2 regions of the Bradyrhizobium sp. ISRA464 genome follow, and region 2 is predicted to be linked to the other one. Evidence: riboswitches for the same ligand, from Rfam matches in the RefSeq annotation. Region 2 holds a riboswitch; the other holds the start of a gene.
The links. A riboswitch is a leader RNA that binds a small molecule or an ion and turns the genes downstream of it on or off. The one in region 2 is predicted to bind S-adenosylmethionine.
Positions count from the first base shown of each region.

Region 1: another riboswitch for S-adenosylmethionine. It lies ahead of MTX19_RS05685 (O-succinylhomoserine sulfhydrylase); the one in region 2 lies ahead of MTX19_RS37190 (homoserine O-acetyltransferase).

Region 1 covers NZ_CP094526.1:1,217,918-1,222,124, reverse strand. Annotated here, with positions in the region: gene MTX19_RS05690 (2'-deoxycytidine 5'-triphosphate deaminase) at 158-1,264, opposite strand; SAM riboswitch at 1,389-1,468, shown strand; gene MTX19_RS05685 (O-succinylhomoserine sulfhydrylase) at 1,546-2,739, shown strand; partial or broken gene MTX19_RS05680 (SDR family oxidoreductase) at 2,810-3,582, opposite strand; gene pimD (pimeloyl-CoA dehydrogenase small subunit) at 3,692-4,207, opposite strand, start outside.
Region 2 covers NZ_CP094526.1:8,025,716-8,029,922, reverse strand. Annotated here, with positions in the region: gene hisC (histidinol-phosphate transaminase) at 1-1,051, opposite strand, end outside; gene MTX19_RS37195 (chorismate mutase) at 1,139-1,987, opposite strand; SAM riboswitch at 2,153-2,232, shown strand; gene MTX19_RS37190 (homoserine O-acetyltransferase) at 2,317-3,540, shown strand; gene metW (methionine biosynthesis protein MetW) at 3,537-4,202, shown strand; gene MTX19_RS37180 (alpha/beta hydrolase) at 4,207-4,207, opposite strand, start outside.

The sequences.
Region 1 (4,207 bases), 1.7 Mb from region 2:
GCGCGATCTTCGGGAGCCGCGCCATGGTGCTTCCCTACCATGACCGCGGCAGATTCCACGTGCGCGGAACGCAAGGGGGACCTGCACGATTGCGGGTGAACCTTCACGCCGATCTGTCGATCACGGCGTGATGCGAAATCCGGCCTACGGAATTTCGCTACACGCGAAAATGCTTCGAGAGCTTCAGGCCCTGTGCCTGGTAGTTCGAGCCGATGCGCTGGCCGTACAGTGCGTCGGGGCGCTCCAGCATGCGTTCATAGACGAGACGGCCAACGATCTGACCGTGCTCGAGGATGAACGGCACCTCGCGCGAGCGCACTTCGAGCACCGCGCGCGCGCCCTTCCCGCCGGCGCCGGCATAGCCGAAACCGGGATCGAAGAAGCCCGCATAGTGGACGCGGAATTCGCCGACCAGGGGATCGAACGGCACCATTTCCGCGGCGTAATCCGGCGGCACCTGGACGGCCTCCTTCGACGCCAAGATATAGAATTCGCCGGGATCGAGAATGAGGCTGCCGTCGGGGCGCGCCTTGATCGGCTCCCAGAATTCATCGACCGGATAGCCGCCACGGCGATCGATATCGACCACGCCGGTGTGGCGCTTGGCGCGGTAGCCGACGAAGCCGTTCGAACTCTCACCGGACAGATCGACCGAGAGCGCAACCCCCTGGGTGAGATCCGCATCGTCGATATCGACTAGTCGCTCGGCTGCATGCAGCGCGTCGAGCTCGTCGGCAGTGAGGACCGCATCGCCGATCCGGAAGCGGATCTGGCTGAGCCGCGAGCCCTCACGCAACAGCACGGGAAACGTCTTCGGGCTGATCTCGGCATAGAGTGGGCCGTGATAGCCGGTGCCGATCACGTCGAAGCGGCGGGTGCCGTCGGCGATCACACGTGTGAAGACGTCGAGCCGGCCTGTCGAGCTCTTCGGGTTGGCCGCGGCGACGATCTGCGGCGGCAGCGCAAGGCTTTCCAGCAGCGGGACGATGTAGACGCAATTGGTCTCCAGCACCGCGCCGTCGGAGAGGTCGATCTCGTGCAGCTTCAACTCGTCGATGCGCTCGGCAACGGTGGAGTCGGGGCCGGGCAGAAAGCTGGCGCGGACCCGGTAGGCGATATCGCCAAGGCGCAGGTCGAGGCTCGCCGGCTGGATCTGGCTCTCGACAAAGTCATAGGCAGGCAGAATGAGGCCAGCATCCGCCATCTCCGCGATCATGCGGTCGGGCAGGATTCCATTGGCTTCGTTTTCCAGCTCGAATGACACGGCGCAGGTCCCCCGAGGATGGCCCTAATCATACCCTGAATGGCCATCCAAGCCCAAAAATATGAGCTTTTACGGGTTATCTGATGACCGCCTTGACGGAAAGGGCACGAGGGAATATCAGCAACACTTATCCCGTGGTGATTTGAGCCGGCCGGCTTGCAGCCACGTAAAATAAGTCGCTAAACAGGCCGGGGACAGTGTGATCCCGGCCTGTGGAGGTTGCTCCAGGCCGGTTTTTTTGTGGCTATTTTCTTAAGGAAAATGGCCGCGTCGGAGGTCACATGTCTGAATCTGAAGCTACCCGCCGCTATCGCCCCGAAACCCGCCTCGTCCATGGCGGCACGCTGCGCTCGCAATTCGGCGAGACGTCGGAGGGGCTGTTTCTCACCCAGGGCTACGTCTACGACACCGCGGAGCAGTGCGAGGCACGCTTCAAGGGCCAGGACTCCGGCTTCATCTATTCGCGCTACTCCAATCCGACCATCGCGATGTTCGAGCGCCGCATGATCGAGCTCGAGGGCGCGGAAGCCGCGCGCTCGACCGCGACCGGCATGGCCGCCGTGACGACCGCGATCCTTGCGCCGCTGAAGGCAGGCGATCACGTGGTCGCGTCGAAAGCGCTGTTCGGCTCGTGCCTTTACGTGGTGCAGGACCTGCTGCCACGCTACGGCATCGAGACGACGCTGGTCGACGGCCTCGACCTCGACCAGTGGCAGCGCGCCTTGCGGCCGAACACCAAGTCGTTCTTCCTGGAAAGCCCGACCAATCCGACCCTCGACGTGCTGGATATTTCCGCAATCGCCAAGATCGCACACAGCGGCGGCGCACGGCTGATCGTCGACAACGTGTTCGCGACCCCGATCTGGCAGAGCCCGCTGTCGCTCGGCGCCGACGTCGTGGTCTATTCCGCGACCAAGCACATCGACGGCCAGGGCCGTTGTCTCGGCGGCATCATCCTGTCATCGGAAGCGTTCATTGCCGAGCACATCCATAATTTCATGCGCCAGACCGGCCCGTCGCTGTCGCCGTTCAACGCCTGGGTGCTGCTGAAGGGGCTCGAGACGCTCGGCATCCGCGTCCGCGCGCAGACCGACAACGCGGCGAAGATCGCCGAGGCGCTGGCGAAGCATCCGAAGATCACGCGGCTGGTCTATCCCGGCCGCCCCGATCATCCGCAGGCCGAGACGGTGAAAAAGCAGATGGGAGCCGGCTCGACGCTGGTCGGCTTGGAGGTGAAGGACGGCAAGGCCGGCGCCTTCCGCTGCCTCAATGCGCTGAAGATCTCGCGCATCTCCAACAATCTCGGCGATGCCAAGAGCCTGGTCACGCATCCGGCGACCACGACGCATCAGCGCCTGGCACCGGAGGCGCGCGCCGAGCTCGGCATCAGCGAGGGCTTCATCCGCTTCTCGGCAGGGCTGGAGCATGCCGACGACCTGATCGAGGATTTCGAACAGGCGCTGGACCAGGTCTGAGGCTGACGCACGCCCCGGAATGAGCTGTCCTCCCTCTCCCGCTTGCGGGAGAGGCGAAGCAAGTCAGCAGTTACGTCGCTGCCGTGGTGACGCCGCCGTCGATCACGATGGTCTGCCCGGTCATGAAGGTCGAGGCGCGGAGGCAAGATAGGCCACCGCGCCCGCGATCTCGTGCGGCTCGCCGATGCGGCGCAGCGGCGAGGACGCGGTGCGGCGCTTGAGGTTCTCCGGATCCTCCCACAGCGCGCGGGCGAAATCGGTCTTCACCAGGCCCGGCGCCACGCAGTTGACGCGCACGCCCTTCGGGCCCCACTCGCCGGCGAGGCTGCGGCACAGCGCGAAATCCGCCGCCTTCGAGATGCCGTAGGCGCCGATCACTGTCGACCCCCTCAGGCCGCCGATCGAAGAGATGATCACGACCGAGCCCTTGCCGCGTTCGGCCATCTGCGGGACCGCCAGCGCACAGAGCCAGATGTTGCTCTTGACGTTGGAGTCCATGATCTTGTCGAAGGCCTCGTCCTTGATGTCGAGCAGCGGGCCGTAATACGGGTTCACCGCGGCGTTGCAGACCAGGGTGTCGATCTTGCCGTAATGCTTGATCGTCCCGGAGATCAGCGCCTCGACCTCTTCACGGCGCGAGATATTGCAGGGGATCACGATCGCATCGCCGCCGGCCCTGTTGATGCCGTCGGCGACCTCCTTGCAGGCATCCGCCTTGCGCGAGGAGATCACGACCTTGGCGCCGAGCTGCGCCAGCAGTTCGGCCGACGCGCGGCCGATGCCGCGGCTCGATCCGGTGACGACGGCGACCTGGCCGGTGAGATCGAATGGAGTGTTCTTCATTGTTGTTGCCTCCCTGACGATTGCAAAAGACTCGTCATGCGCGGGCTTGACCCGCGCATCCATCTTTTCAAGAGCGATCGGTTGCCGGGTCAAGCCCGGCAACGACAGCTCAGGCCAACAGGCCGCCGCCCTCGCTGACGCGGCGGAGGTGATAGTCGGTGTCGCCGAGCGTGTTCTCGATCATGGTCAGCCGCTTGAAGTAGTGGCCGATCTTGGCCTCCATGGTCATGCCGATGCCGCCATGAAGCTGGATCGACTGCTGGCCGACGAACTTCAGCGACTTACCGACCTGCACCTTGGCGGCCGCGACCGCGGACGAACGCTCCTTGGCATCGTCGAAGTCGGACGCCATGGTCGCGAACATCGACATGCTGCGGGCCTGCTCCAGCGCCACGAACATGTCGGCAGCGCGGTGCTGCAGGCTCTGGAACGAGCCGATCGCGACGCCGAACTGCTTGCGCGTCTTGATGTACTCGATGGTGGTCTTCAGCGATTCATCCATCGCACCGACGGCTTCGGCACACAGCGCGGTGCGGGCCTCGTCCGCCACGCGCTCGATCAAGGGCAGGCCGTTCTCGGGATCGCCGATCGCAGCGTCAGCACCGACCTCGACATTGGTGAAAGT
Region 2 (4,207 bases):
TGGCTTCCTCGGTGCCGATGGTCATGCGCAGCGCGTGCGGCAGCTTGTAATTGTTGAGTGCGCGCAGCACGAGGCCGCGCCGTGTGAGATAGGCGTCGGCTTCCGCCGCGGTCCTGCCCTTGTCGGTCGGGAAATGGATCAGCACGAAGTTCGCGACGCTCGGCGTCACCTTGAGCCCGAGCTTGCCGAACTCCTCGGTCAGCCAGCTGCGCCACTTTTCGGTGTGCGTCTTCGACATCTGCACATGCGCGGAGTCCTCGATCGCCGCCGCGGCCGCCAGCATCGCCGGCGTCGAGACGTTGAATGGACCGCGGATGCGGTTGCAGGCATCGACGATGTGCGCCGGCCCGAACATCCAGCCCACGCGCAGCGCGGCGAGCCCATGGATCTTCGAGAAGGTGTGGGTGACCACCGTGTTGTCGGTGGTGGCGACGAGCTCGATGCCGAACTCGTAATCGTTGCGCGAGACGTAGTCGGCATAGGCGGCGTCGAGCACCAGCAGTACCTGCGACGGGAGAGCGGCGCGCAGGCGCTTGACCTCGTCGAACGGCAGATAGGTGCCGGTCGGGTTGTTCGGGTTGGCGAGCCAGACCAGCTTGGTGCGCGGCGTCACCGCCTTCAGGATCGCGTCGACGTCGGCGGTGAAGTTGCTCTCGGCGGCGATGACGTTCTTGGCGCCGTTCGCCATGGTTGCGATCGGGTAGACCAGGAAGCCGTGGGTGGTCGAGATCGCCTCGTCGCCTTGTGCGAGATAGGTGTGCGCGAGCAGATTGAGGATCTCGTCGGACCCGGCGCCGCAGATGATGCGGTCGGGATCGAGACCGTAGGTGCGGCCGATCGCTTCGCGCAGCACGCGCGAAGTACCCTCCGGGTAGTCCTCGAGATGGTCGGCTGCGTGCTTGTAGGCCGCGATCGCCTTCGGCGACGGGCCGAACGGCGTCTCGTTGGCGGACAGCTTGAACACCTTGCGCCCCGGTTCCGGCACCGGGCTCTTGCCCGGCGTGTAGGGCGCAATTTCGAGGATGCCGGGGTTCGGCACGGGGCGGGACATCATCAACTCCGGACAGAGCGTTTTCCAGCGAAGTGGATACCGGTTCGCGCAAGAAAACGCGTCAAAACAAGCATCAAGGCGGGGGGCTTAACTTCTGGCCGACCCGCCAGGAGGCACCGTATAGCGCGTTGCGTGGCTGCCGACGAGGGCCGACGAGCGGACCGAGGCGCCGGCCTGGATCAAGGCGAGCTTGATCGCCTCGAAGCCGGTACCCGCGACCGACACCAGCAGCGCCGCGCCGTCGAAGGCGGTGTCGGGCACCGCGACGATTTCCGCGAGCGGCGCCAGCGCGCGCGCGACGTCGGCGTTCCAGCCGGAGACGCGCACGCTCCACACCTGGACTTCCGTCACCATGGCATCGTCGGCGACTCGCGAGACCACGAACACCGGCAGCGCGGCGGGGTGATCGGCGCGCTCGAGGAACGGCAGCCGTGCGATGATCTTCGGCGCGCCACTGGCTTCGAGCGCGTTCCACCACGGCGTGCGGCTTGCAATCGCGGAGACCAGCGCGAGGTCGCCCTTGGACGACGCCACCGCATCGACCGCGGCCTGCGCGCTGAAATGCGCCACATAGGGCACCACGAAGCCGAAATGGAATCGCGCCGAATCCCGCATCGCGGACTCGCCGACGGAGACGTCGGCATGCACCGAGAACGGCGCCTGCACGTAGGTGAAGGTCGAGATGATGACGCGCCAGATGCTCTCGATGGTGTCGAGCGGCAGGATGCCACGATGCCGCTCGACCAGGCCGCGCATCATGCTGGCCTCGCGTGCGGGGCGAAATGCCGAGCCGACCTCCTGGGTCTTCTTGACCTGGATCAGGCGGTCGATGATATCGCCGCGCGCCATCAGCAGGCGGTGGACCTGCTCGTCGATTGCGTCGATCTCCTTGCGCAGCTCCTGCAGCGAAGGCGGCGACGGGGGAGGGTTGGACATCTGAAAACCTTGTGATCCGGGCGGCCCGATGACTGTGTCCCTGATTAGGAAAGACGGCCGCCGAAAGCAAAGAGAAACGTCGCAGGCGTGCCTTGCGCGATCGGGTTAACCATGGGGTGAGGGCGAGGCTAACCTTGACGACACGGGGTCCGAGGACTAGTTTCCCTGCACTTCCGTGGTCATTTGAGCCGGCCGGCTTGCAGCCACGTTAAACAACTCGCTAAACAGGCCGGGGACAGATCAGCTCCCGGCCGAACCTTTGTTCAGGCCGGGTTTTTTATGGCCTGATTCCTGTTCGAGGCCTCCCGCGCGGAGGCGGGGTCGCCTAGATGAGCAACGTGCGTCCGATACCGAGCCCTTCGATCACGAGCCCTTCGATCAATAGTGATGATCGCGCCCATGAGGCCGATCATCCCTCGTCGTTGGTGGCGAAGTTCGGCATCGAGCAGCCGCTGAAGCTCGACTGCGGCGTCGATCTCGCACCATTCCAGATCGCCTACCAGACCTATGGCGAGCTAAACGCCGACCGCTCCAACGCGATCCTGGTCTGTCACGCGCTGACCGGCGATCAGCACGTCAACAACATCCATCCCGTCACCGGCAAGCCCGGCTGGTGGGAGACCATGGTCGGCGCCCGCAAGCCGCTCGACCCGCGCAAATATTTCATCATCTGCTCCAACGTGATCGGCGGCTGCATGGGCTCGACCGGCCCTGCCTCGTTCAACCCTGCCACCGGCAAGGTATGGGGGCTGGATTTCCCGATCATCACCATTCCCGACATGGTGCGCGCCCAGGCGATGCTGATCGATCGTCTCGGCATCACGACGCTGTTCTGCGTGGTCGGCGGCTCGATGGGCGGCATGCAGGCGGTGCAATGGGTCGCGGCTTATCCCGAGCGCGTGTTCTCGACGCTCGCGATCGCCTGCGCGACACGCCACTCTGCGCAGAACATCGCCTTTCACGAGCTCGGACGGCAGGCCGTGATGGCCGATCCGGACTGGCGTGGCGGCCGCTATGTCGACGAGGACACGCATCCGCATCGCGGGCTCGCGGTGGCGCGGATGGCCGCGCACATCACCTATCTCTCGGACGCCGCGCTGCATCGCAAATTCGGGCGGCGGATGCAGGACCGCGACCTGCCCACCTTCTCGTTCGATGCGGATTTCCAGGTCGAGAGCTATCTGCGCTACCAGGGCTCGTCATTCGTCGAGCGCTTCGACGCCAACAGCTATCTCTATTTGACGCGCGCGATGGACTATTTCGACATCGCCGCCGATCACAACGGTGTGCTGGCGAAGGCGTTCACCGGCATCAAGACGCGCTTCTGCGTGATCTCGTTCACCAGCGACTGGCTGTTCCCGACCTCGGAGTCACGCGCGCTGGTGCACGCGCTGAATGCCTCGAGCGCGCGGGTGTCGTTCGCCGAGATCGAGACCGATAAGGGCCACGACGCGTTCCTGCTCGACGTGCCCGAATTCCTGGATATCTCCCGCGCCTTCCTGCAGGCCGCAGGCAAGGCGCGCGGGCTTGGAAATGGCGACGACCAGTCATGAGCATCCAGCAAACCCTGCCGCTGCCCGGCGTCGCGCCCGAGCGAACCGGAAGCTACCGCGCTGACCATCTCCTCGTCGCCGACATGGTGGCTCCGGGTTCGCGCGTGCTCGACGTCGGCTGCGGCGACGGTGACCTCTTGGAGCTGCTGGAGAGCCGCGGCATCGACGGGCGCGGCATCGAGCTGTCGCGCGAGGGCGTCAACCGCTGCGTTGCCAAGGGGCTCGCGGTGGTGCAGGGCGATGCCGACACCGACCTCGTCAATTATCCCGACGACGCCTTCGACTATGTGATCCTGTCGCAGACCTTGCAGGCGACGCGGCAGCCCAAAGTGGTACTGGAGAATCTGCTGCGCATCGGCCACCGCGCCATCGTCTCGTTCCCGAATTTCGGGTTCTGGAAGATGCGGCTGCAGCTCTTGATCGGTGGCCACATGCCGCGCACCGAGAACCTGCCAGCGACCTGGTACGACACCGCCAACATCCATTTCTGCACCATCAAGGACTTCGTCCAGCTCTGCGACGAGATCAACGGCAAGATGGAGCGCGCGGTCGCGCTCGATCTCTACGGCCGCCCGGTGCCGCTCAATCTGCCCTGGTGGGTCTGGAACATGTTCGGCGAGCAGGGCGTGTTCCTGCTGAGCCGCGGCGAGAAAGGGAAGTGACGGTT